4 regions of the Oceanobacter sp. 4_MG-2023 genome follow, and region 4 is predicted to be linked to each of the others. Evidence: predicted binding sites of a transcription regulator. Region 4 holds the regulator's gene; each other region holds the start of a gene.
What was found. Region 4 encodes sigma-54, which starts transcription at its own class of promoters, with help from an activator protein. Its sites were predicted from a motif close to TGGCACNNNNNTTGCTNT; they were not measured.

Region 1 (6,033 bases), on a different contig from region 4:
GCTGAATCAGCACAACCCCAAGCCGGTGATCATGTTTTCTGATGAAGACGACCCCGCCACTATTGAAAAAGCCGTACGGGCCGGAGTCAGTGCTTACGTTGTCGATGGTCTCAACCCCGCTCGCGTCAAGTCCATTATGGATGTGGCCGTCGCCCGCTTTCGGGAATTCCAGGCTTTGCGTGGCGAGCTGGAAAAAACCAAAAACCAGTTGGCCGACCGACGTCTGCTGGACGAAGCCAAAGCCTTGCTGATGAAGCAAAAAAACATGTCGGAAGAAGAGGCGTATCACGCCATGCGCAAAATGGCCATGGATCGCGGCCAACGTATGGTGGATGTCGCCAAAAACATTATTTCGGTAATGAACCTGCTGAACGGTTGACTATGACAGACTCTGATCCACTGGAAAAATCCAGCCTGATACTGGGCTACATGCCACTGAGCGACAGCCTGCCCCTACTGGTAGCCGATGCCCAGGGTTACTTTGCCGCAGAAGGCCTCAACGTCGAGCTGCAACAGGAAGTCTCCTGGGCCAATATTCGCGACAAGGTACTGGTTGGCCATCTCGATGGTGCACAAATGCTGGCCCCGATGTTACTGGCGACCCATTTGGGTCTGGGTGGTCTGAAAAAAGCCATGATGGCTCCCTTTGCCTTTGGCCTGAACGGTAACGCCTTTACGATCTCACGATCGTTAGGCCAACAGCTGGAAGAGCAGGCCTCCGGGCAATCTCCTGCAGGGGATGCTATCGCCTCAGGCAAAGCACTCAAAAAGCTGGTTCAGAGCCGCCGTTCCCGGGGTGAGTCGCCGCTGATTTTTGCCACCGTTTATCCCTACTCCATTCACAACCTGTTGCTGCGGGACTGGCTGGCCGCATCGGGCGTGGACCCGGATCAGGATGTGATTCTGGTGGTACTGCCGCCATCACAAATGGTTGATCATTTATCGCTGTCTCATATCGATGGGTTTTGTGCCGGTGCCCCCTGGAACTCAGTAGCGATCCAGCAAGAAGTTGGCGAATGCTTGCTGACTGGCCCGGACTTGTGGCACAGCGCCCCCGACAAGGTACTGGGACTGACCCAGGAGTGGGCCAATACTCACCCCAACACCACCCAGGCCCTGATCCGGGCACTGGACAAGGCCACTCTCTGGCTGGACGATCACCGCGAAGCCGCAGGAGCCTTATTGGCCGATGCGATTCAGATTCCGGTTGCGGCGGCTTTGCCAGCACTGGTGGGCGAGTTTGTTTACCGCCCCGGAGAATCCCAACAGCAGCAGCCGGATATGCTGGTGTTCCACCGCTCATTGGCCAACTATCCCTGGCAAGAGCATGGCGTCTGGTTCCTGCAACAAATGCAGCGCTGGGGCTGGGTCAGTTCCGCCCTGGACTGCGAAGAAACTATCCGCGAGTGCTACCGTAGCGACCTGTACCAGCAAGCATTACAGCGGCCTGCACTCGTGGCAGAAGGTACCCGGCTGGCGCTGGATCATCGCGATCCGTGGCAGCTGGATGGTGTGGCCATGGCACCAACGGCGTTTAGTTATCATCGTTAATCCTGTCACCAGAAACTATGGCCAGAGACCAGAAACCACCGTCAGAAAACGCCCAAAACCGGGCTAACCCGGCCCGTTATTGCACCAGTCTTGTGCCGATTGATCAGGCGATGAGGGATTACCACTTGTTGGCCCAGCCTTGAGGTATTCACAAAAATACCACCCAAGGCCCGCTGTATGGGCGTGACAGCGGTTTTTGTTTCTTTTTCCGGGTGATGCTCAGGTTTTGGCACATCGTTTGAATATCAGTCCTTATACAAGTCCAATGGCGGACTGCATTTAAAACACAGAATTCAAGCAAAGGCGCTACAACGTTTACACGTTGTGGCGCTTTTTTTTTGCTTCAAAACCTGCTTCAGAGAGGAAATATGATGCGAGTAATTACTCCATTACGCCGAACATTACTGACCAGTGCTGCCATTCTGGCAACCGGACTGGCGACGCTGGCGGCACCCGCTGCGCTGGCAAAGCAGTACCCCGAGAAAGAAGAGCTCACGTTCGGCTTTATCAAACTGACGGACATGGCGCCTCTGGCCATTGCTTATGAAAAAGGCTACTTCGAAGACGAAGGCCTGTACGTCACACTGGAAGCCCAGGCGAACTGGAAAGTGCTACTGGATCGTGTGATCGACGGCCAGCTGGACGGTGCTCACATGCTTGCAGGCCAGCCATTGGGCGCCACCATCGGTTTTGGTACCAAGGCCGATATTATCACCGCCTTCAGCATGGACCTGAACGGCAACGCCATCACCGTCTCCAACGACATCTGGCAACAAATGAAGCCTTATGTCCCCATGGGAGCCGATGGCAAACCGATCCATCCAATCAAGGCCGATGCCCTGAAGCCGGTCGTTGACAAGTACAAGGCAGCAGGCAAGCCCTTCAATATGGGCATGGTATTCCCGGTATCGACCCATAACTATGAGCTGCGTTACTGGCTCGCAGCCGGTGGCATTCACCCCGGCTACTACGCCCCCGCCAAAGGCGATACCTCGGGCAAACTCAATGCCGATGCCTTGCTGTCGGTTACGCCACCACCACAGATGCCCTCCACCATGGAAGCCGGTACCATTTACGGTTACTGCGTGGGCGAACCCTGGAACCAGCAAGCCGTGTTCAAAGGCATTGGCGTACCGGTGATTACCGACTATGAAATCTGGAAAAACAACCCGGAAAAAGTCTTTGGTGTAAGCCAGCAATGGGCCGATAAATACCCGATCACCCACAAGGCCGTGGTCAAGGCACTGATTCGTGCCGCTGCCTGGCTCGATGCCGACAACAACGCCAACCGTCCGGAAGCCGTTAAAATTCTCTCCCAATCCAACTATGTGGGGGCTGATTACGACGTGATCGCCAACTCCATGACCGGCACCTTTGAATACGAAAAAGGCGACACCCGGGACGTACCGGATTTCAATGTTTTCTTTCGTTATAACGCAACCTACCCTTACTACTCCGATGCGATCTGGTACCTGACCCAAATGCGCCGCTGGGGACAAATTGCCGATGCCCAACCGGATAGCTGGTACATGGATATTGCCAAAAAAGTCTACCGTCCAGACATCTATGCCGATGCAGCCAAAGCCCTGATCAAGGAAGGCAAGCTGGATGCTGTGGATTTCCCGGACTTCACGGCCGAAGACGGTTTCAAAGCCCCACAGACCCAGTTTATCGACGGCGTAACCTATGACGGTAAAGCCCCCAACGCCTACCTGAAAAAATTCAAGATTGGTCTGCAAGGCAACGACAAAATCTAACATTCGATAGATTTATCAGACCCCGTATCGACCCATACCAACAACAACGGTCGATGCGGCATACACGGCGGGGCGATGCCCCGAACGTCAGCAACCACCGTGCGACCCGGAGATATACAACATGAATATGGCACTGTCGAAATTGCCGTGGCTTGAGCCTATAGTGAAAATCCTGCAAGGCGACAACATCGGTCTGAATTTCCAGATCATCGCCAAAGCCATTGGTGTGCCGCTGGCCGGTATCCTGGTGTTCCTGATGATCTGGCACGGAGCCGCCAGTAATATCGAAACCTCGTTGGGTAATTTCCCCGGCCCAGCGGATGTGTACGAACAGAGCAAGGGCCTGATCAGCGAACACATTGCCGAGCGCGAAAAGGCAGAGGCCTTTTATGAACGCCAACAGCTGCGCAATGATGCCCGCGTGGCCGAAGACCCTGATTATGTGCCAAAGATTCGGGACTACACCGGCAAAGCCACGTATTTTGATCAGATCCTGACCAGCCTGATAACCGTCATGACGGGCTTTATTCTGGCCTCGCTGATCGCTATTCCACTGGGAATCCTGACAGGCCTGAGCGCCACGCTGAACGACGCGTTTAATCCGATTATCCAGATATTCAAACCCGTATCCCCACTGGCCTGGTTGCCACTGGTGACCATGGTGGTCAGCGCCGTATACGTCTCGGATGACCCGGCGGTGCCCAAGTCGTTTGTGAACTCCATGATCACGGTCATGCTTTGCTCGCTCTGGCCTACCTTGCTCAACACATCCGTGGGCGTTGCGTCCATTTCACAGGACTTGCAAAACGTCAGTCAGGTGTTGCGCCTGAACTTCATCACGCATGTCACCAAAATCGTCCTGCCCTCTGCCATTCCCATGATTTTCACCGGCTTGCGACTGTCATTAGGGATTGCCTGGATGGTACTGATTGCTGCCGAAATGCTGGCCCAGAACCCCGGGCTGGGCAAGTTTGTCTGGGATGAATTCCAGAACGGCTCATCCGACTCCCTTGGCCGCATCATGGTAGCGGTAATCACCATTGGCCTGATCGGTTTTGCCCTCGACCGTCTGATGCTCAGCCTGCAAAAAGCAGTGTCCTGGGACAAATCAGCCAACGTACGTTAAGCCATTAACACCGGAGAATTTATTATGAGCGTGATCCTCGACATCAGCCGCGTTGGCATCGAATTTCCAACCCCTAATGGCGCCTTCCGCGCTTTGCGCGACGTTGACCTGAAAATCAGACAGGGCGAATACATTTCCCTGATTGGGCACTCGGGCTGTGGCAAGTCCACGGTGCTGAATATCGTTGCTGGCTTGCTGCAAGCAACCGAAGGCGGCGTCATGCTCCACGGCCGTGAGGTCAACGAACCGGGGCCGGAACGGGCGGTTGTATTCCAGAACCATTCGTTGCTGCCTTGGCTAACGGCCTATCAAAACGTTGAGCTGGCGGTCAAAACCGTCTTCCAGGGCAAAAAATCCAAAGCCGAGATGCGCGCCTGGATTGAGCACAATCTGGAGCTGGTACATATGACTCACGCCATGCACAAGCGCCCGGACGAAATTTCTGGCGGCATGAAACAGCGGGTCGGTATTGCCCGGGCACTGGCAATGGAACCCGACATTTTGCTGATGGACGAGCCGTTCGGGGCGCTGGACGCCCTCACCCGTGCCCATTTGCAAGACTCGCTGATGGACATCCAGAAAGAGCTGAACAACACCGTTATCATGATTACTCACGATGTCGATGAAGCTGTTTTGCTGTCGGATCGGATCGTGATGATGACCAACGGCCCGGCGGCGACCATTGGCGAAATTCTCGACATCGATCTGGAGCGGCCACGTAACCGCCTGGAACTGGCCGACGACCCTCGCTATAACCACCTGCGCCATCAAGTGCTGCGGTTTCTTTATGAAAAACACAAAAAAGTCGCCTGATCCGTCCTGATACACCTCCCCTCCGTCTTGCCCCAATCGTCACAGCAGCCACCGTTCTGATACTTTTATGTCAGAACGGTGGCCTGAAATCATGTCGTAATTCCTACAAACTCATCCTTTTGTCTTACAAAAAACAACAGTAAACGTTTGTTCTGACGACTTTATCCGTTCAAAACAGCGCCATTAAAGGTTTTTCACTCTGGTATGTAATTTGCCGTTATATAAAAATGTATATAACGAAACCATGGCTCAGATAATATTCACGAGCCAGGCAACCACTAGGGGACATCTATTTAATCCTGCACGGCTCTGCGCGAGTGTTGCCGTTGTTCAGAGCAAGGCGACGAATGCAGCGAAATGACGAGTCCTTTTCAAATTCGTCAACACCGCACTGGACGGCGGCAACCCGCGCCCTTCGGGGGCTGCCGGATGATCTCTGTAGCGCGCCGCTTGTTTTTAGACGTTTGGCGCTTTGTTTTTAGACACTATTTAACGCGGTGGAATTTGATTAAGCCAGCGCGCCATAGCGCTGCCAATGCGGTTACCGAACTCAGAATTGGGATGCAAATTGTCTGGCATGTGATCTGTCAAATTTAGCTCATTAACCCCCATGATTTCCAGCGTCGGAAAATATGGACAGCCCCACATCATTGCAGCGTCTTGCATTGCTTTGTGACAGTCGACAACAGTCATACCACTAACATTGGCCTCGCCATACTCTGGCCCTGTATCGTACACGCCAGAGTGCATAGGCCCCCAAAACGCCACAACCGTGTCAGGGTTGCA
Region 2 (6,033 bases), on a different contig from region 4:
CTGTTGCGGCCGGTCTGGATCTTTACTATCCGGGACTGACCTTCTTCTTGGCGGTTGTTGGTGGTATTTCCATGCCAATCGTTGGCAAGTTCGTTGAGAAGTGCGGTATCGATGACGCAGTTGGCGCGGTAGCGGTACACGGCTGGTGTGGCTTCCTGGGTGTGGTTCTGGTTGGTGTCTTCGCCTCCGGTTACCCAAGTGTTCCAGAAGGTGCTCCAGACATTACTTTCTTCGGTCAGCTGTTGGGCGCCGTGGTTATGTGTGTCACTGGTTTTGTACCTGGCTATGGCATCTCCTTGCTGTTGAAGAAAATGAACATGCTGCGTGTTCCTGCCAAGGCAGAAGCTGCAGGTCTGGATCTGGTTGAAATTCCAGCCATTCCTTACCCAGAGCGTGTGCCTTCCCGCGACATCATTGAAGGTACTGTTCCTGCGGATGCCGCTGGTCTGCCTGCGAATGGTGTGCTGGGTAGCTGATCGACCGCTTGATTCTCAAACGGGCGGGGCGCTGCTGCCCCGCTTGTCTTAACTTGCTGTTAGTAAAGAGGAATACATTATGGATACTTCACCGATTGATAGCTGGGAAGGCGTAGGCGCTTACTTTACCTTCGCAGACCAACCTGGCGTTGTGGCTTTTCTGTGTGGTTTGGCTGTCGTAACCTTTGTTGGTTTTATGTACGCCCTGATCAAGCACGAGAACGACGCGTTTGATAAGCACGAAGGCTGATTCGTCAGTCTGCATGACGGAAGCGTCCGTTACATCCGACTTGTACGCCCGGCTTGTTCCGGGCGCTTTCTGTTTATCCCTTTGGGAATGTACAACGGATTCCGGTGGTACTGACAAGAGCGACAGCAACCCGGCGCTGGAATCCATTATCTTTGGCAAAGGCCCGTCGATATGAGTTATCAGATTTCACTTGGCCAGAAAAGCTGGCAATTTAATGACCTGAAAAGCTTGCTGGCAAAAGCATCACCGTTGCGTTCTGGGGATTGCCTGGCGGGTGTGGCTGCTCTGGATGAGCAGGAACGGGTCGCTGCACAATTGGCGTTGGCTGATGTGCCGCTCAAAACTTTCCTGAATGAACTGGTGATTCCTTACGAAGCCGATGAGATATCCCGACTGATTATTGACCGGCATGATGCCTTGGCCTTTGCGCCGATCGCGCATTTGACGGTAGGGGATTTCCGTAACTGGTTGTTGAGTGAACAAGCCTCAACCGCGATGCTGGCACGTATTGCACCGGGTGTGACGCCGGAAATGGCTGCCGCGGTGAGCAAGATCATGCGACTGCAGGATCTGGTGCTGGTGGCTTCCAAATGTCAGGTGGTCACCCGGTTTCGTAATACCATTGGCTTGCCGGGCCGCATGTCGACACGGTTACAGCCCAATCACCCGACCGATGATCCGGCCGGTGTTGCCGCCTCTGTTCTGGATGGCTTGCTGTATGGCAGTGGTGATGCGGTCATTGGCATTAACCCGGCCAGCGACAATACCGAAGCGGTGATCACCCTGATGAAAATGCTGGATGATGTGATTCAGCATTACGATATTCCTACCCAGAGCTGTGTCCTGACACACGTGACCACCCATATTGAAGCGATAAACCGGGGTGCTCCGGTCGATCTGATTTTCCAGTCCATTGCCGGTACCGAGAAAGCCAACGACAGTTTTGGCATCAATCTGGCTTTACTCAAAGAAGCTTACGCTGCCGGACAAACCCTGGGGCGTGGCAGTGTTGGCCAGAATTGCATGTATTTTGAAACCGGACAGGGCAGTGCCCTGTCCGCCGATGCCAATTTTGGTCTGGATCAACAAACCTGTGAAACCCGTGCCTATGCCGTTGCCCGGGAATTCAAACCGCTGTTGGTGAATACCGTGGTTGGGTTTATTGGCCCTGAATACTTATACAACGGTAAACAGATTATTCGGGCGGGTCTGGAAGATCATTTTTGCGGCAAGCTGATGGGTGTTCCGATGGGTTGCGACATTTGTTACACCAATCACGCGGAAGCTGATCAGGATGATATGGATGCGTTGCTCACCCTGTTCGCCGCCGCTGGCGGTAGCTTTATTATGGGTATTCCTGGTTCGGACGACATCATGCTGAATTATCAGACGACGTCGTTCCATGATGCCTTGTATGCCCGTGAATTATTGGGTTTGAAACCGGCACCGGAGTTTGAAGCCTGGCTGCAGACCATTGGTATTTTTGATCAACAGAATCATCTGGCGTATGGCAACCAGTCTCTGCCGGCACCGTTTGAACATGTGATCCGGGGAGGTCACTGATATGGCTGATAAACCCGATACCATTCTGGTAGAAAACCCATGGCAGACCTTGCGTGAATACACCGATGCCCGCATTGGTCTCGGCCGGGCAGGGATCAGTTTACCGACCCGGGCACATCTGGAGTTTCAGCTGGCCCATGCCAGAGCCAGGGATGCCGTGCATCTGCCGCTGGGTTTTGTGCAGTTGCAACAGGATCTGGAACAGGTGCTGGCGCAAGCCGGATTGCCGGGGCCGGTCTTGAAGCTGGCCAGTCAGGCCGATGGACGGCCGCAGTATTTACAACGACCCGATTACGGTCGCCAGCTTTCATCAAGTAGCCAGGAAGCACTGACACAGTGGATGGCAGACAGTCCTCCGGCCGCTTTTGATATTGCTGTGGTGGTGGCTGATGGCTTGTCATCATTGGCGGTGCAGCGGCATGCCGCCCCGATGTTGGACTGCTTGCTGACATCACTGGCTGATACTTCATTGAAGGTGGGGCCGGTTGTCATGGTGGAACAAGGGCGAGTAGCCATTGGCGACCCGATTGGTGAAACCCTCAAGGCCAGGATGCTGGTGATGTTGATTGGTGAGCGGCCAGGATTAAGCTCGCCAGACTCGCTGGGCATTTATTTCACGTGGGAGCCTGCCAGCGGCAAGCACGATGCAAATCGTAACTGTATCTCCAATGTGCGCCACGAAGGACTGCGTTATGAAGAGGCGACTCATAAATTGATGTATCTGCTGTTGGAGGCTGACCGCCGGGCGTTGTCCGGGGTGGCCCTGAAAGATGAATCAGACAATGGTCAGCCGTCGCTGGCCAGCAAGTCGGGCAATTTGCTCTTGAAAACACCCAACACCTAATGACGTTATTTGCTGCTATTTGATGGAGAAACACTATGAATAAACTGCAACTTGTTCTTAAGCGGACACTTTTTTATCCCAGTTTCCTGATGCTTTCTAGTGGCTTTTTCTTGCTGGAATTTCGTGGCCTCACCGCCATTGCTACCGCTGCCGGGTTGGCTCTGGGTTTACACCTGGCGGTGAATGGCTATGACGTCTGGAAAGAGCGTCAGGCGTCCTTATCATCAGAAGGCTGAGCTTCCAGTTTGGCAAGCCGGTTTTCCAGAGTGGCCAGTAGTGCGCGGTATTCTTCCAGAACGCGCTGCTGGGCATCAAATTCTTTTCGTGTGACCAAATCGGCACTACTGAACAGCAACTGCAGCTGGGATGCCATATTCTTGTGCGCTTCTTGTGAGAGGGATGCAAAGGGTGACTGTGCCAGTAACTGTTCGATTTTAAAGCGTATTTCATCTGCATTCATTTTTTGGCTCTCATTGCGTGGGTTGTTGTTGCGCCATTGAGGGGCTTTAAGGGCTTATTGGCACCAATCTGGAGCCAAGTGTTTTTTAAAGGTGGTAAAAATTGATGCATTTTGTTTATTCGCGCACAAAATTGGAGCGATCAGGATCTCTGGATCCTGAAGATTATATCAGGAAAGCCGCTAATATCGGGGGTTTTCAAAGTTGGCACGGTCACTGCTAACTCTCTCTCACAGAATTACAACGATGCTCAAGGTGCAGTTCCTGGCCCCAAAGCATCGAACATGTTTAATGACTAGCTTCGCTAACCGATGAAGGAAAAAAAACGATGAAAAAACTGTCTCAAGCAATCGTTCTCGCTGGTGCCATGACGGCAGGACTGACTGCTGTTCAAACTGCTCAAGCAGAAATCTCTGCATCTGTTGATCTGGCCAGCGTGTACTTGTGGCACGGTCAGGATCTGGGCGGCGGCGCTCCTGTTGTTTCCGGTTCTTTGGATTACAGCCACGAGTCTGGCTTGTACGCTGGTGTTTGGACTTCTTCAGGTGATACCAGCCTGGGTACAGAAACTGACCTGTACATTGGTTATGCTGGTGCCGTTGGTGATCTGGGTTACGACATTGGTTACGCAACTTACCTGTACCCAGAAACAGATGAATACGATCAATTCGACGATTCTGCCAACTTCTCTCTGGGCTTCTCTTACAGCATGGCCAGCATTCGCTTCGATAAAAGCAGCGATTCCGATGCTGATGGTTTCTACTTCGTAGTAGGTGCTGATATTCCTGACACGTCTTTCTCCGCTTCTCTGGGTGGCGAAGTCGATAAAGGCAATGACTTCATGCACCTTGACGTAACTTACGCTTACAACGATACCGTTGCTTTCACTATCTCGAAAATCCTGGATCAGGACATCGAGATGAATGAAGCCGGTCACATCGATGAGTCTGCAAAATACGTTGTGTCTTACAGCCTGCCTATCGAGATGTAAAAAGCATACAATGGCCTGTGCCCTCGCATAGGCCATTCCCATCCCTTTAGCTCAAAAAGGAGTTTTCTATGAAGCTCATTACTGCTGTTGTGAAGCCATTCAAGCTGGACGATGTGCGTGAAGCATTGTCCGAGATCGGCGTACAAGGCATCACTGTTACCGAAGTCAAAGGTTTTGGTCGTCAGAAAGGACACACCGAGTTGTATCGTGGTGCCGAGTATGTGGTTGATTTCCTGCCTAAAGTAAAAATAGAAGTAGCGGTTGATGATGACCTGACTGACAAGGTTATTGAAGCGATCACCAAGGCTGCCAACACTGGCAAAATTGGCGATGGCAAGATTTTTGTTACAACTCTGGAGCAGGTTGTTCGTATTCGTACTGGTGAAACCGGTGCCGACGCGCTCTGATCCTTTTCAGTTCTAACTAATAGATAAAATCTGGCCTGATGCGGGGGGCTTAGAATGGAAAATAATATTTACGAATTGCAGTACGCCATGGATACCTTTTATTTCCTGGTATGTGGCGCGTTGGTTATGTGGATGGCTGCTGGCTTTTCCATGCTGGAAGCAGGTCTGGTTCGTGCCAAAAACACAACTGAAATCCTGACCAAAAACATCGCGTTGTTTGCAATCGCTTGTACCATGTATCTGGTTTGCGGTTATGAATTGATGTACGGCGGTGGTTACTTCCTGGCTGGTATTGCAGATGTCGATACAGCCGCTGTACTGGGTGATTTTGCAGCACGTGAAGACGGTTTCCAGGGTGGTTCAATCTACTCCGGTGCGTCTGACTTCTTTTTCCAGGTTGTGTTCGTAGCTACCGCCATGTCGATTGTATCTGGTGCGGTTGCTGAGCGCATGAAGCTGGGTGCTTTCTTGGTTTTCGCTGTCATTATGACTGGCTTCATCTATCCGATGGAAGGCAGCTGGACTTGGGGCGGTGCGTCCGTCTTCGGTATGTTCAGCCTGGGCGATGACTTCGGTTTCTCTGACTTTGCCGGTTCCGGTATTGTTCACATGGCAGGTGCTGCTGCAGCTCTGGCTGGTGTGATACTGCTGGGTGCACGTAAAGGCAAGTACGGTGCAAACGGTGAAATCCGTGCAATCCCTGGCGCTAACCTGCCACTGGCTACACTGGGTTGTTTCATCCTGTGGATGGGCTGGTTCGGTTTCAACGGTGGTTCTGTTCTGAAACTGGGCGATATCGCCAATGCCAATGCGGTTGCTGTTGTGTTCACTAACACAAATGCTGCGGCTGCTGGTGGTCTGATTGGTGCCTTGTTGCTGGCTTATGTGTTGTTCCGCAAAGCGGATCTGACCATGTGTCTGAACGGTGCACTGGCTGGCCTGGTAGCAATTACTGCTGAGCCTTCTACGCCGACGCCTTTCGCTGCAACCATCATCGGCTTTATCGGTGGTCTGATTGTTGTTGTCTCCATCCTGACTCTCGAC
Region 3 (6,033 bases), on a different contig from region 4:
GTTCATGGTGAACGAAATGGTCATATTGATGGCGAAGTAGACGGCCAGAGTCATAAAGACAATTTCAATGGCTTGCCCAGTCTGGTTCAGGCTGGTACCGACAAAGACGGTAAACAAGTCGGGATAGCCGATGGCTGTTGCCAGGGTCGAGTTTTTCACCAGCGACTGATATTCGCTGTTGAGCATGGGCACAATAACCCGCATGGCTTGTGGTACAACGATCAACTTCATGATCTGGCTGTCTTTCAGGCCGATACTGCGTGCGGCTTCGGTCTGGCCATGAGGCACGGCCTGGATTCCGGCGCGCACGGCTTCGGCAATAAAGGCACCGGTATAGATACTCAGGGCAACCGCCAGTGCCATCAGTTCGGGGATAACGGTGATGCCACCACGGAAGTTGAAGCCTTTTAATTGCGGGTAATCCAGCGTGAAAGGAATACCGGACAACAGAGTTGCCAGTAGTGGCAAACCGATCAGCAAGGCCAGTGACAGACGTAATACCGGCAGTTGTACACCTTCCAGTTCCTGTTTGCGTTTGGCCCAGCGGTACAGGGCAAAAATACCGATGATGGCCGCAACGATCGAGCCGTACACCAGACCGGCACCGGGTTCGCTAATCAGCTTGGGCAAATACAGCCCGCGGATATTCAGGAAAAAAGCGTCTCCAAGGCTGTAACTGTTACGGGCGCTGGGTAACGCCGCCAGGACAGCGAAGTACCAAAAGAAAATTTGCAGCAGCAGAGGGATGTTGCGGAATATTTCGACGTACACCACTGACAGGCGCTGTACCAGCCAGTTGCTGGAAAAATAGGCAACACCCATCAAAAAGCCGATGATGGTGGACAGCACAATACCAATGGCACCGACCAGTATGGTGTTGAGCAAGCCAACAATAAATGTATCGAAGTAGGTATGGGTGGCGTCGTAATCCACCAGGGTCATCAGAATGTCGAAGCCGGCCGTGGTGCTGAGGAAATCAAAGCCGGTCTGAATACCCCGGGATTCCATATTGGCGAGGGTATTGCTGATGATCAGAAATACAAGATATCCGATCCCGATTACCAGGAGCAGCTGGTAAAACAAGGCACGGAAACGGGGGTTATTATAAAACGCGGGAGCCGAGCCCGCAGGCTGGGTAGGGCGCGTACCGTTGGTCATAGGTCTCTCTCTGTATCCGGTAAAACGCATTCACCCGCCAAAAGGCGGGTGAATGTCATCGTGGCGATCAGCGGATCGGGTTGGAATACATAATGCCGCCCTTGTTCCACTGGGCGTTGAGGCCGCGGGCAATTTTCAGTGGTGAGCCAGAGCCGACGTTACGCTCGAAGACTTCACTGTAGTTACCTACTTGAGAGACGATGTTATAGGCCCACTTGGCGTCAAGGCCCAGTTTGGAGCCTGCGTCGCCGGTGTTACCCAGCAGACGTTGTTGTTCCGGTGTACCGGACTTGGCCAGTTTGGATGCCGTGCTGCTGGTGACATTGAGGAATTCAGCTTCAATCAAGGCAGCCAGTGACCATTTCACAACGTTGAACCAGGCGTCGTCACCCTGACGTACTACGGGTCCGAGAGGTTCTTTGGAGATGACTTCTGGCAATACCATGGCGCTTGATGGCTTTTTCAGGCCAATACGCAGGGCATACAGCTGGGATTGGTCGGAAGTCAGTACGTCACAGCGGCCACTTTCAAAACCGGAACGGGTCTGGTCGGAGGTATCAAAGGTGATCGCGGTGTATTTCATGCCGTGGGCGCGGAAATAATCCGCCAGGTTCAGTTCGGTAGTTGTACCGGCCTGAATACAAACCGCAGCACCGTCAAGGTCGTTCACGCTGCTGACGCCGAGGCTTTTCGAAACCATAAAGCCCTGGCCATCGTAGTAGTTGACACCGGCAAAGTTCAGGCCCAGTGATACGTCACGGGTCAGGGTCCAGGTGGTGTTACGGGACAGCATATCGACTTCGCCAGATTGCAGCGCGGTAAAACGCTCCTTGGCGGTCAGTGGCTTGTACTGAACCTTGTCAGCGTCACCCAGTACGGCAGCAGCAACGGCGCGACAGACATCAACGTCGATACCGCTCCACTTGCCTTTTTCATCTTTTTGAGAGAAACCGGCCAGTCCAGTGCTGACACCACAGGATACGGAACCTCGTTTCTGTACATCTTCCAGCGTTCCGGCTTGTGCTGTCATAGAAAGACCGAGTACGAGGCCTGTTGCAGCCATCGTCACTTGTTTCAACATAGTGTGCTCCCTGTGTGAGTAGTATCGAGTAATAAAAGCGTTTGCTTGCTTCGCTCTGTTATTCAATAAAAGTGCCAATAAGTTACTGTTGCTCAAATAATGCACTGAAATCGTTCATGACCCCTTGTGATCAGCATCGTGGCTAGGTCGGCAAAATACAATGGGCAATACAAGACGCAGTTCTGGCATTTTTATCCAGAACTGTACTGGCTATGCATTAATTCTGGGCGATCGGGATTGTTTTTTGCCCTGTTTTGGAGCGATTTTTTTTGTGGGGTTTTTGCGTTGAAGCAGGAATTACCTGTAAGAAAACAGTCTGATAAACGACTGTAAAGTAAATTCCCTGACTACAAGAGTATGTTTATGTCCCGTTCTGTTAACTTCCTGCGCTCGACGACGAGCCGGAATAACTGGCTATTGATGGCTTGTCTGGCATTTTTTTCCCATTGGGCCACCGCCGCCGAAGGCCTGTTTGAACCCTTCACACAAGAGCGGTTTGAGGCACTGGTCGAGCAGCAAGCCCCGGTGCTGGTTGATATTCATGCGGTGTGGTGTCCGACCTGCAAGTTGCAGGGCGAAGTACTGTCTGCCTTCCAGAAAGAGCATGCCCAGTGTGATCTGACCATTTTACAGGTCGACTTTGATGATCAAAAAGAATGGGTGCGTCATTTCAAGGCACCACGGCAGTCCACTTTTGTGTTGTATACCGGCGGTGAACGTAGCTGGTTCAGTGTCGCTGAAACACGGCAAAATGTGATCACAGATGCCTTGAAACAACGGATCGGCTGCTGATCATGCTGGAGTTTTCGTCGATTCCACTGGCATTTGTTGCCGGTATGCTCAGCATTCTTTCTCCTTGTGTCTGGCCACTATTGCCGATGACTGTCGGGGTTGCCCGTGCCAATGGCAAGATGGGCGTGCTGGCGATGGGAGCCGGGCTCAGTCTGGCGTTTGCGATTGCCGGTTCGCTGCTGACCTTTGTATTGGTCAGTCTGGGTCTGGACCCGGAACTGTTCCGTTACTTCTCGGCGGCACTGTTGATTGTGATGGGGCTGATTCTGGTGATCCGGCCGTTGGCGGATGCGCTGACTCTGCGTTTGTCGATGTGGATGTCGCGACGCAATATCAACAGCGCCAAACTCGACTGGATGGGGCCATTTGGCACTGGTTTGTTAACCGGTATTGTCTGGTTGCCCTGTGTGGGGCCAACGTTGGGAGCGGCGATTGCACTGGCGTCGGTAGGGCAGGATCTGGCATTGGCCTTTGTGATTATGCTGGCCTTTGGTTTGGGAACCGCAGCGGTAATGATCGTTGCCGGGCTGACCTCATCGGCGGCATTACGACGGTTGAATAACCGGATGATTTCCGGTGGTCGTGCTGGCAAATACCTGTTGGGCAGCATGATGCTGTTGCTGGGTCTGTCGGTGCTGTTGGGGATCGACAAACTGGCAGAACGCTGGGCGGTGGGCTGGTTGCCGACCTGGATGGTCAGTTTCTGAAGATGGACACCCACTTGAATGCACTTGAATTGATGGACTAATGCTGAAGGTGGACACCCACTAACGCTCTTGAATGGATACCCATTGGAAGGATGAAATATAGGTATCTGTTTAATAGTGGGTGTCCGGCTTGTTTTTATCCGGCTTATTCGCTTGTTTATTCATGAAAATCCCAGAAATTACTGCTGAATCTTACAAATAAAATGTTGGATGGCAATTAAAGAATAGAACCAATAACCACAAGTTGAAATAGATTTTCTCGGATTTATTTCGTTCGGCTGGCTCTATTGTAAAAAGATGGCTTGATTATCAGGAATGTATTATGTAAATTCTTGTGATTTTATTTTAAAATAAATTACTCGAACCAGAATCAGGATTATTATGTCATTGTTTAAATACTCATCTGGAAGTCAGCTATCCCTGCCGAAAAATGATCAACACCAGTTTGCGATGCAACATGCAATGACGTTGTTTCATGCTAATGCTATTTATAGTTTTATACCTAAAAATGGCTGTTCAACTATGCGTCTATCTGTTGCTGTCGCTAATGGTTGTATTGATGGAATAGAGCAAGGCCATTGGATACATAATAATAATGGTACATTTATACCTTCTTTGGCAGAAGCAGTGCGAGCCAACTATAAATTTGTTGTTTTACGTTGCCCGTTCAGGCGCCTGGCAAGCGTTTTTCTTGATAAATTTGTTGCGAAAGAGATAAATGCCTGGATGTATCGGGATGTTCTGAATCGAAACATTGAATTAGATGATTTGACCTTTGAGTCATTTGTTTTATCTTTGCAAAAGAAAGATATTTTGAATAGTGATATTCACTGGTGTCAACAAAGTGATTTTTTATTGTATAAAGAATATTCTGATTATTTTTCTTTGGAGAATTTTTCCAAAGCGATAAGCACATTAAAAGAGAAGATTTCTCTTGACGTGATCGATGCTCGACCACTGACCATGCATGGTATTGATGGTTATGAACTATTGGATGATAAAGATTATAGTCAAATAAATGCTTTTGATATTTCGATATTAAAGAGGCAAGGAAAGTGCCCTAGTCCTGCTTCTTTATATACACCCAAGTTAATAGAGGTGGTAAAACGTGTTTATGCCAAAGACTTTACCCTTTATAAAAAAAGATGTGATGCCAGGGATTTGTTGTTTTAATTTCCTGCTGTGTCACGACTAAAGATGGACACCCATTTCAGCTGAATGTAGGCATCCTTTCAACAATGGGTGTCTGTTTATGAGTGGCGGATCACTCAGTGCAGAAACAGATAATCCAGCAGTGGGTGCAGCAACATCCCGAACAGCAATATTTGTACGATGGCCAACAGCGCCAGCAGGGTTGTCAGATAGCGGCCAGTTGCTGTCGACGCTGATGGCAGAACCGTTTCGGAAGCCAATGCTGGATCACTCGTCGCCATGCGATCGCGCAGATTGGTCAGCTCGTGTGGCTGAAAGCCTTGCTGCAACACCAGTTCGTCGGCGATATGTTCAGTTACTTGATGATACATGGATATTAATCGACGGCGGGTCTGTGGCAGCCAGCACCAAAGCAGCCGTTGCAGCAACCAGCGCCTGAGATTGTCGCGCCGCCATTGGTGGCTGTGTTCATGAATCAACACCAGTCGGCGTTCGCGTTCGGTCAGTTCATCAAACAAACCTTGTGACAGGTAAATCACCGGCTGCCAAAAGCCAACACACCAGGCCAGACGCTTTGTCGATGGCACCAGTCGAATATTGCGCTGGCGATCCAGAGTTGAAAGGTGCTGCATCAATTGCAGTTGCCGATGCCGCCGCTGTAACTGCCACAGGCGCGATCCCAGCACCATGGCCAATATCAGACTCAGGACCAGCAGGCTGTTAATTGCCGTTGCGGAATACTCAATCAGTTCTGGTGCATGGACGCCGCATAGATCACCGTGACAGTGAGGGATAAACCAGAAGCCAAGCCAGTCGGGATTGGCCAGCCAAAGGCCTGCACACAAGCCAACCATCCAGGGCATCAGGCTCCAATACCAGAGCCAGCGCTCTTGCTGGGCAGATGAGCTGGTGCCGAAACGTAACAGCCGGTCGGTGAGAAGGCTGCACAACCAGGCAGAGCCACAAAGCGCCACGGCTCCACCAAGAAATACATCGGTCAGTTCAGGAGCCAGATTATTGATCATTGCTTGGGTTGGCGGCTGAGGGGGTGTCTTGTTCCAGTGCCTGGCGCAACTGTCCTTGAGCCTCCGGAGTCGTGGCCGACAGATAGTCGACAAACCCGGCGACCAGTGCCTGGCCGTT
Region 4 (6,033 bases):
GCTGCTGGTCTTGGCAGTGGCCGTTGGCCTCGCCTTGCTGGCGGTAGAGCGCTATACCACTGAGCTGGTCACGGCAGCAACGCCGGTGACCAGTCTTGAACCGAATTATTACGGCAAACAATTACAACACCGTCGTTACGATGCGGATGGCCAGCTACAACAGATGTTATCGGCCGATGGCTCTCGCCATATTCCGTCATTATCGGAAACCCGGCTGGAAAACCCGGTGATTACGACACAAACAGACCCGCAGCAACACTGGCAAGTCAGCGCTCAATCAGGCCGCATTATGGATACCGACAGCCAGGTTGAACTCAGCCAGCAGGTGGAAGTACGCTCTCTGGCCACGGCAGCAGAAAACGCTGATACATTCAGCATCACCACCAGCCTGTTGCTTTACCAGCCCGCATCAGCCACCGCTTCAACCTCTGAACCTGTCATCATTCGTCATGGCAATAACATCACCCATGCAACTGGTATGACGCTGGATATCAAGCGCCAACATCTCGACCTTCAAGCACACGTGAGTACCCGGTATGTACAATAAACTGACCGCCCTGCTGTTTTTTGGCAGTGTCTTGGCGACCACGGTCGAGGCTTTGCCTGAAGACTGGCAACAAGAAATGATCATCGAATCCGACCGCGCCGAACTCGATCGCAAGACCGGTATGGTCGTCTACGAAGGCGATGTCGTACTGAAGCAAGGCACACTGACCATCGAGTCCGATCGTCTGACACTGATACTGGATGGCAAGGCGCTCAAGCAAGCGATTGCCGAAGGTCAACCGGCTCGCTACCAGCAACAGGTCAGCAGCGACAAACCGATCACCAGAGCGACGGCCAAACGTATTGATTTTTACGCCGACCGCAAGGAAATTGCCTTCAAGGGAGACGCCGCCTTGCGTCAGGAAAACAACCTATTCAGTGGCGAATTGATCCGTTATGACATTGAACAGGAAACCGTCTCAGCCAGTGGCTCAGAAACATCCGGCAGTGGCACTGGCGGCGCTGACGACAACCAGCGTATTCAAGTGATTATCCAACCCCAGCCCAACACGGACGTACAACCATGAAAACGCTCAAGGCTGAACATCTAGCCAAAAGCTATAACGGCCGCGAAGTCGTCAAGGACGTTTCCCTGGCGGTCAGCAGCGGACAGATTGTCGGCTTGCTGGGCCCTAACGGCGCAGGTAAAACCACTTGTTTCTATATGATTGTCAACTTGGTACAGGCCGACAAGGGGCGTGTCAGTATCGATGACGACGATATCAGCCATCTGCCCATGCACGGCCGCGCCCAGAAAGGCATTGGCTACTTGCCACAAGAAGCGTCGATCTTCCGCAAACTCAGCGTCGAAGACAATATCATGGCCATCATGGAAACCCGGTCAGACCTGAACAAACCCCAACGTCAGCAACAGCTGGAACAGCTACTGGATGAATTTCACATTCAGCACATTCGTACCAGCCTCGGCATGGCCCTGTCTGGTGGCGAACGACGACGGGTCGAAATAGCCCGCGCCCTGGCCGCCGAACCCTCCTTTATTTTGCTGGATGAACCCTTTGCCGGTGTTGATCCGATCTCGGTCGCTGACATTATGGATATCATTCGTCAACTCAAGGCACGTGGCATCGGCGTACTGATTACTGACCACAACGTCCGCGAAACTCTCGCAATTTGTGAAAAAGCCTATATCGTAGGCGGTGGACACATAATTGCCGAAGGCAGCGCTGATGATGTACTCGCCAACGAACAGGTTCGGGCTATCTACCTTGGTCATGACTTCCATCTTTGAATCTTATCGGCTTGCAGGGCTATGATGCCCAGCGCTGTTTCATTCGCCACCATGAAAAGCATTCCCTGTCTCACAGGCTGGCGTATAATGCACAGACCATGCCGACAACCGATGAATAATAACGCTGTATGAAAGCATCGCTTCAGTTAAAAATGGGTCAGCAGCTGACCATGACCCCTCAGCTGCAACAGGCAATTCGACTGCTGCAATTGTCTACCCTCGATCTGCAACAGGAAATCCAGGAAGCCCTGGACTCCAACCCCATGCTGGAATTCGAAGAGTCCGAGCACGACGACTTTCCGGATGCACAGCAAACCAATGCAGATCAGGAAAGGGAAGTCACCGCAACAGCGGCCACGACCGATGCCGACACCCAGGAACTGGGTGAGCAATGGTCTGATGACAAGATGCCAGATGATCTGCCAGTCGATAGCAACTGGGATGATACGTTCCAGACCACGGCCGGGGTTTCCTCAGGCTCTGGCCCGGTTGGCGATGACGACTTTGATTATGACTCCCGTCATGCCACCACAGACGACCTGCAAGATCATCTTGAATGGCAGCTGAACCTGACTCCCATGAGTGACACCGATCGCGAGATCGCCACCATGCTGATCGACGGGGTTGATGACGATGGCTATCTGCACACCACCATCGACGACATACTCGGTTCAATTGACCCGGAACTGGGTGTTGAAGAAGATGAAATCCAGGCCGTCCTCAAACGCTTGCAACAGTTTGACCCCGCCGGTGTTTTTGCCCGCGACCTGCGTGAATGCCTGATTCTTCAGCTCAACCAGCTACCTGCCGAAACACCCTGGCTGGCAGAAGCCAAATTGGTGATCGGCGACTACATCGCCCTGCTGGGCAGTAAAGATTACCCCACCCTGATGCGCAAAACCCGGCTCAAGGAAGAAGACCTCAAAGCCGTCCTGCGTCTGGTTAAAGAACTCAACCCCAAGCCGGGCGCTGATATCAGCTCCGAGCAGTCAGAATACGTCGTACCGGACGTGATTGTTCGTAATATCCGTGATGAATGGCGTGTTGAGCTTAACCCGGATATCGCCCCCAAGCTGCGCGTCAACTCCGACTACGCCTCACTGGTGCGACGTTCCGACAGCAGTGCCGACAACGCCTTCCTCAAAGACCATTTGCAAGAAGCGCGCTGGTTTATCAAAAGCCTGCAAAGCCGCAACGAAACCCTGCTGAAAGTCGCCACCAAAATTGTCGAGTACCAAATCGACTTCTTTGAACAGGGTGAAGAAGCCATGAAACCTCTGGTATTGCATGATATTGCCGATGCCGTTGGTATGCATGAATCAACCATTTCACGGGTCACTACGCAAAAATTCATGCACACTCCTCGTGGTATTTTCGAGCTGAAGTATTTCTTCTCCAGCCACGTCAGTACTGACGCCGGTGGCGAATGTTCATCCACCGCCATTCGCGCCATGATCAAAAAACTGATCAGCGAAGAAAATCCGCGTAAACCCCTGAGTGATAACAAAATTGCCATTGTGCTGGGCGACAAGGGCATTCAGGTTGCACGCCGCACGGTGGCCAAATACCGTGAAGCCATGATGATTCCGCCTTCCAATGAGCGGAAACAATTGATCTGATCGATAGCGTCGATCTCTGTTCGATACAAGCGAGCGATAAGGAGCCGTTTATGAGCATCAATATCAGTGGACACCATGTTGAAGTGACCGAAGCCATGGAAGCATACGTCAAGGAAAAACTGGTTCGTCTTGAGCGTCATGTCGACCCGATTACTTCTGGCCAGATCACACTGACCCTGGAAAAAGGCCGACAACAGGCAGAAGCCACCCTGCATGCCAGTGGTGCTGACTTTCACGCCACCTCAACTCACGACGATATGTATGCCGCCATTGATCTGCTGGCCGACAAACTGGACCGTCAACTCCTGAAACACAAAGAAAAACTGATTGCCCGACAGCACGGGCAAGGTTGACCTATGAGCATTGCGATTGCCGATATTCTACTGCCAGAATGCACCCGTACCGACGTCGCCATTACCAGCAAAAAAAAATTGCTGGAGTTTCTTGCCGGACTGATTGCCGAAAAAGTTGACGGCAGCAGTTCGGACGAAGTGTTTGAACGCCTGCTTGGACGTGAACGTCTGGGCAGTACTGGCATTGGTGAAGGCATCGCAATCCCCCATTGTCGTTTACGGCAATGCGAACAAGCCGTCGGCGTGTTACTTCACTTGCAAGAGGCCATCGATTTTGATGCCATTGACCATCAACCGGTTGACCTCGTATTTGCTTTATTAGTCCCTGAAGAAGCAACGGACGATCATCTGCAAATTCTCGCCACACTGGCGCAAAATTTCAGTCAGAATGATTACCGTCAGCAATTGCGTAGTGCCAGCAGCGATCAGGAACTGTACCAACGAGCGTTGGCCAACCACTAACCAGACCAATACGGAGACCGCATCATGCGCCTGGTTGTGATCAGTGGCCGCTCTGGCTCAGGCAAGTCCAGCGCTTTGGCCGTGCTCGAAGATCTCGGTTTTTATTGCATCGACAACCTGCCGGTTGATCTGTTGCCCGCACTGGCGGATTTACCCTACAGCGCCGAAAAACGCGCCAATGTCGCTGTCAGTGTCGATGTGCGTAATTTGCCCGACGCCATGGAACAGCTGACCCAGGTACTGACCTGCTTACCCGGACAGTATCGCCAGGTCGATATTGTATTTCTGGATGCCACCGAAGAAGTCCTGCTACAACGCTTCAGCTCCACCCGTCGCAAACACCCCCTCACCAATGACAATATCTCATTGGCAGAAGCCATCGAGCGCGAAACCGAATTGCTCGAACCTGTTGCCAACCTGGCTGACTTGACGCTGGATACCACCCGCATGTCAGTCCATGAGCTGCGCAGCCTGATCAAGATGCGAGTAGCCGAGAAAGTCACCCCGGATATGGCCATTCTGTTCCAGTCCTTTGGCTTCAAGCAGGGGATTCCTCTGGATGCCGATTTTGTATTTGATGTCCGCAACCTGCCCAACCCCTACTGGCAACATGAATTACGTCCTCTGACCGGACAGGATCAGGCGATTATCGATTTTTTATCCAGCCAGCCGGAAGTCACCGAACTGTTTGATGACATCCGTACTTACCTGTTGCGCTGGTTACCCCGTTTTGCCGAAAATAACCGCAGCTACCTGACCATTGCCATTGGCTGCACTGGCGGTCAACATCGCTCAGTGTATTTATCAGAACGCCTGACTGCAGCCTTCAAACAAGAATTTGGCAATGTACAGGTACGTCACCGCGAGCTCAGGTCTGCTGCCCATCACAGCCACTGATGCTTATTACCCACAATCCAATCGTTTCGGGAGCCTGGATGGTTAACACGCAAATCACCATCATCAACAAGCTGGGTTTACACGCACGGGCAGCCGCCAAACTGGTATCAACCGCGGCCAGCTACGGCGCAACCATCAAGGTGGGTTATCCAAACCGCATGGTCGATGCCAAAAGTATCATGGCCGTAATGATGCTCGCCGCCAGCAAGGGTACCGATCTTTATATCGAAGCAGAGGGCCAGGATGCCCAGGCAGCACTGGACGCACTCTGCGACCTGATCAATCGTCGCTTTGATGAGGGTGAATAAAAACACCTGACAGCCGTTCGATAGCCGACTTGTTCTTGTCTCCAACAACGGCGGTCAACGACCGCCATATCCCCCAAAACACCTTCTCCAACAATCAAAGTTTCCTATAAAATCAAATCACTAGCGATATCAATGCGAGTAGTTTCAGTATTCCCCGGATAGCCACACTCGGTGATTCAGGCTAGAATCAATCATTCACTCCGTACCGGGGCTTCCATGGCAGAACTCAGCGAAAAGGCCAGATCCAAACTCAACAGCCTGAACGAAGCGCTCGAGTCCGGTGCCATGGCACGCGTACGCCGGATCATCAACTCCGGCCTGGCCCCTGTTGATGTCGCCCACCTGATCGAATCCTCCCCGCCCAAAGCCCGGAAAGTCATCTGGGAGCTGGTCGACAAAGGCATCGAAGGTGAGGTACTGCAATACCTGTCGATCGATATCCAGAGTCAGTTCCTCAGCGACATGAGCGCAGAGCAGGTGGTCGATGCCACCGCTGACCTCGATTCCGATGACATCGCCGATATGCTCCAGCAACTTCCTGAGCAAGTGACCCAGGAAATTCTGAGCTCGATGGACCACCAGGATCGCGCCCGGGTTGA

Region 1: a site for sigma-54 is predicted at 1,779-1,796, ahead of Q8W24_RS11570 (CmpA/NrtA family ABC transporter substrate-binding protein). Genes of this name have one in related genera too.
Region 2: a site for sigma-54 is predicted at 3,797-3,814, ahead of Q8W24_RS08025 (TorF family putative porin). Genes of this name have one in related genera too.
Region 3: a site for sigma-54 is predicted at 2,299-2,316, ahead of Q8W24_RS11490 (amino acid ABC transporter substrate-binding protein). Genes of this name have one in related genera too.

Annotation. Positions count from the first base shown of each region.
Region 1 covers NZ_JAUYVV010000015.1:43,137-49,169, forward strand. Annotated here, with positions in the region: gene Q8W24_RS11560 (ANTAR domain-containing response regulator) at 1-379, shown strand, start outside; gene Q8W24_RS11565 (CmpA/NrtA family ABC transporter substrate-binding protein) at 382-1,551, shown strand; gene Q8W24_RS11570 (CmpA/NrtA family ABC transporter substrate-binding protein) at 1,923-3,308, shown strand; gene Q8W24_RS11575 (ABC transporter permease) at 3,430-4,434, shown strand; gene Q8W24_RS11580 (ABC transporter ATP-binding protein) at 4,459-5,247, shown strand; gene Q8W24_RS11585 (SGNH/GDSL hydrolase family protein) at 5,737-6,033, opposite strand, start outside.
Region 2 covers NZ_JAUYVV010000008.1:89,167-95,199, forward strand. Annotated here, with positions in the region: gene Q8W24_RS07995 (ammonium transporter) at 1-476, shown strand, start outside; gene Q8W24_RS08000 (hypothetical protein) at 556-726, shown strand; gene Q8W24_RS08005 (ethanolamine ammonia-lyase subunit EutB) at 898-2,289, shown strand; gene eutC (ethanolamine ammonia-lyase subunit EutC) at 2,291-3,133, shown strand; gene Q8W24_RS08015 (hypothetical protein) at 3,169-3,369, shown strand; gene Q8W24_RS08020 (accessory factor UbiK family protein) at 3,342-3,593, opposite strand; gene Q8W24_RS08025 (TorF family putative porin) at 3,920-4,582, shown strand; gene glnK (P-II family nitrogen regulator) at 4,651-4,989, shown strand; gene Q8W24_RS08035 (ammonium transporter) at 5,044-6,033, shown strand, end outside.
Region 3 covers NZ_JAUYVV010000015.1:19,831-25,863, reverse strand. Annotated here, with positions in the region: gene Q8W24_RS11495 (amino acid ABC transporter permease) at 1-1,158, opposite strand, end outside; gene Q8W24_RS11490 (amino acid ABC transporter substrate-binding protein) at 1,226-2,239, opposite strand; gene Q8W24_RS11485 (thioredoxin family protein) at 2,603-3,031, shown strand; gene Q8W24_RS11480 (cytochrome c biogenesis CcdA family protein) at 3,034-3,738, shown strand; gene Q8W24_RS11475 (sulfotransferase family 2 domain-containing protein) at 4,120-4,911, shown strand; gene Q8W24_RS11470 (M56 family metallopeptidase) at 5,007-5,915, opposite strand; gene Q8W24_RS11465 (BlaI/MecI/CopY family transcriptional regulator) at 5,905-6,033, opposite strand, start outside.
Region 4 covers NZ_JAUYVV010000010.1:76,130-82,162, forward strand. Annotated here, with positions in the region: gene lptC (LPS export ABC transporter periplasmic protein LptC) at 1-547, shown strand, start outside; gene lptA (lipopolysaccharide transport periplasmic protein LptA) at 537-1,073, shown strand; gene lptB (LPS export ABC transporter ATP-binding protein) at 1,070-1,795, shown strand; gene Q8W24_RS09285 (RNA polymerase factor sigma-54) at 1,924-3,414, shown strand; gene hpf (ribosome hibernation-promoting factor, HPF/YfiA family) at 3,465-3,767, shown strand; gene ptsN (PTS IIA-like nitrogen regulatory protein PtsN) at 3,771-4,229, shown strand; gene rapZ (RNase adapter RapZ) at 4,254-5,126, shown strand; gene Q8W24_RS09305 (HPr family phosphocarrier protein) at 5,165-5,434, shown strand; gene mgtE (magnesium transporter) at 5,651-6,033, shown strand, end outside.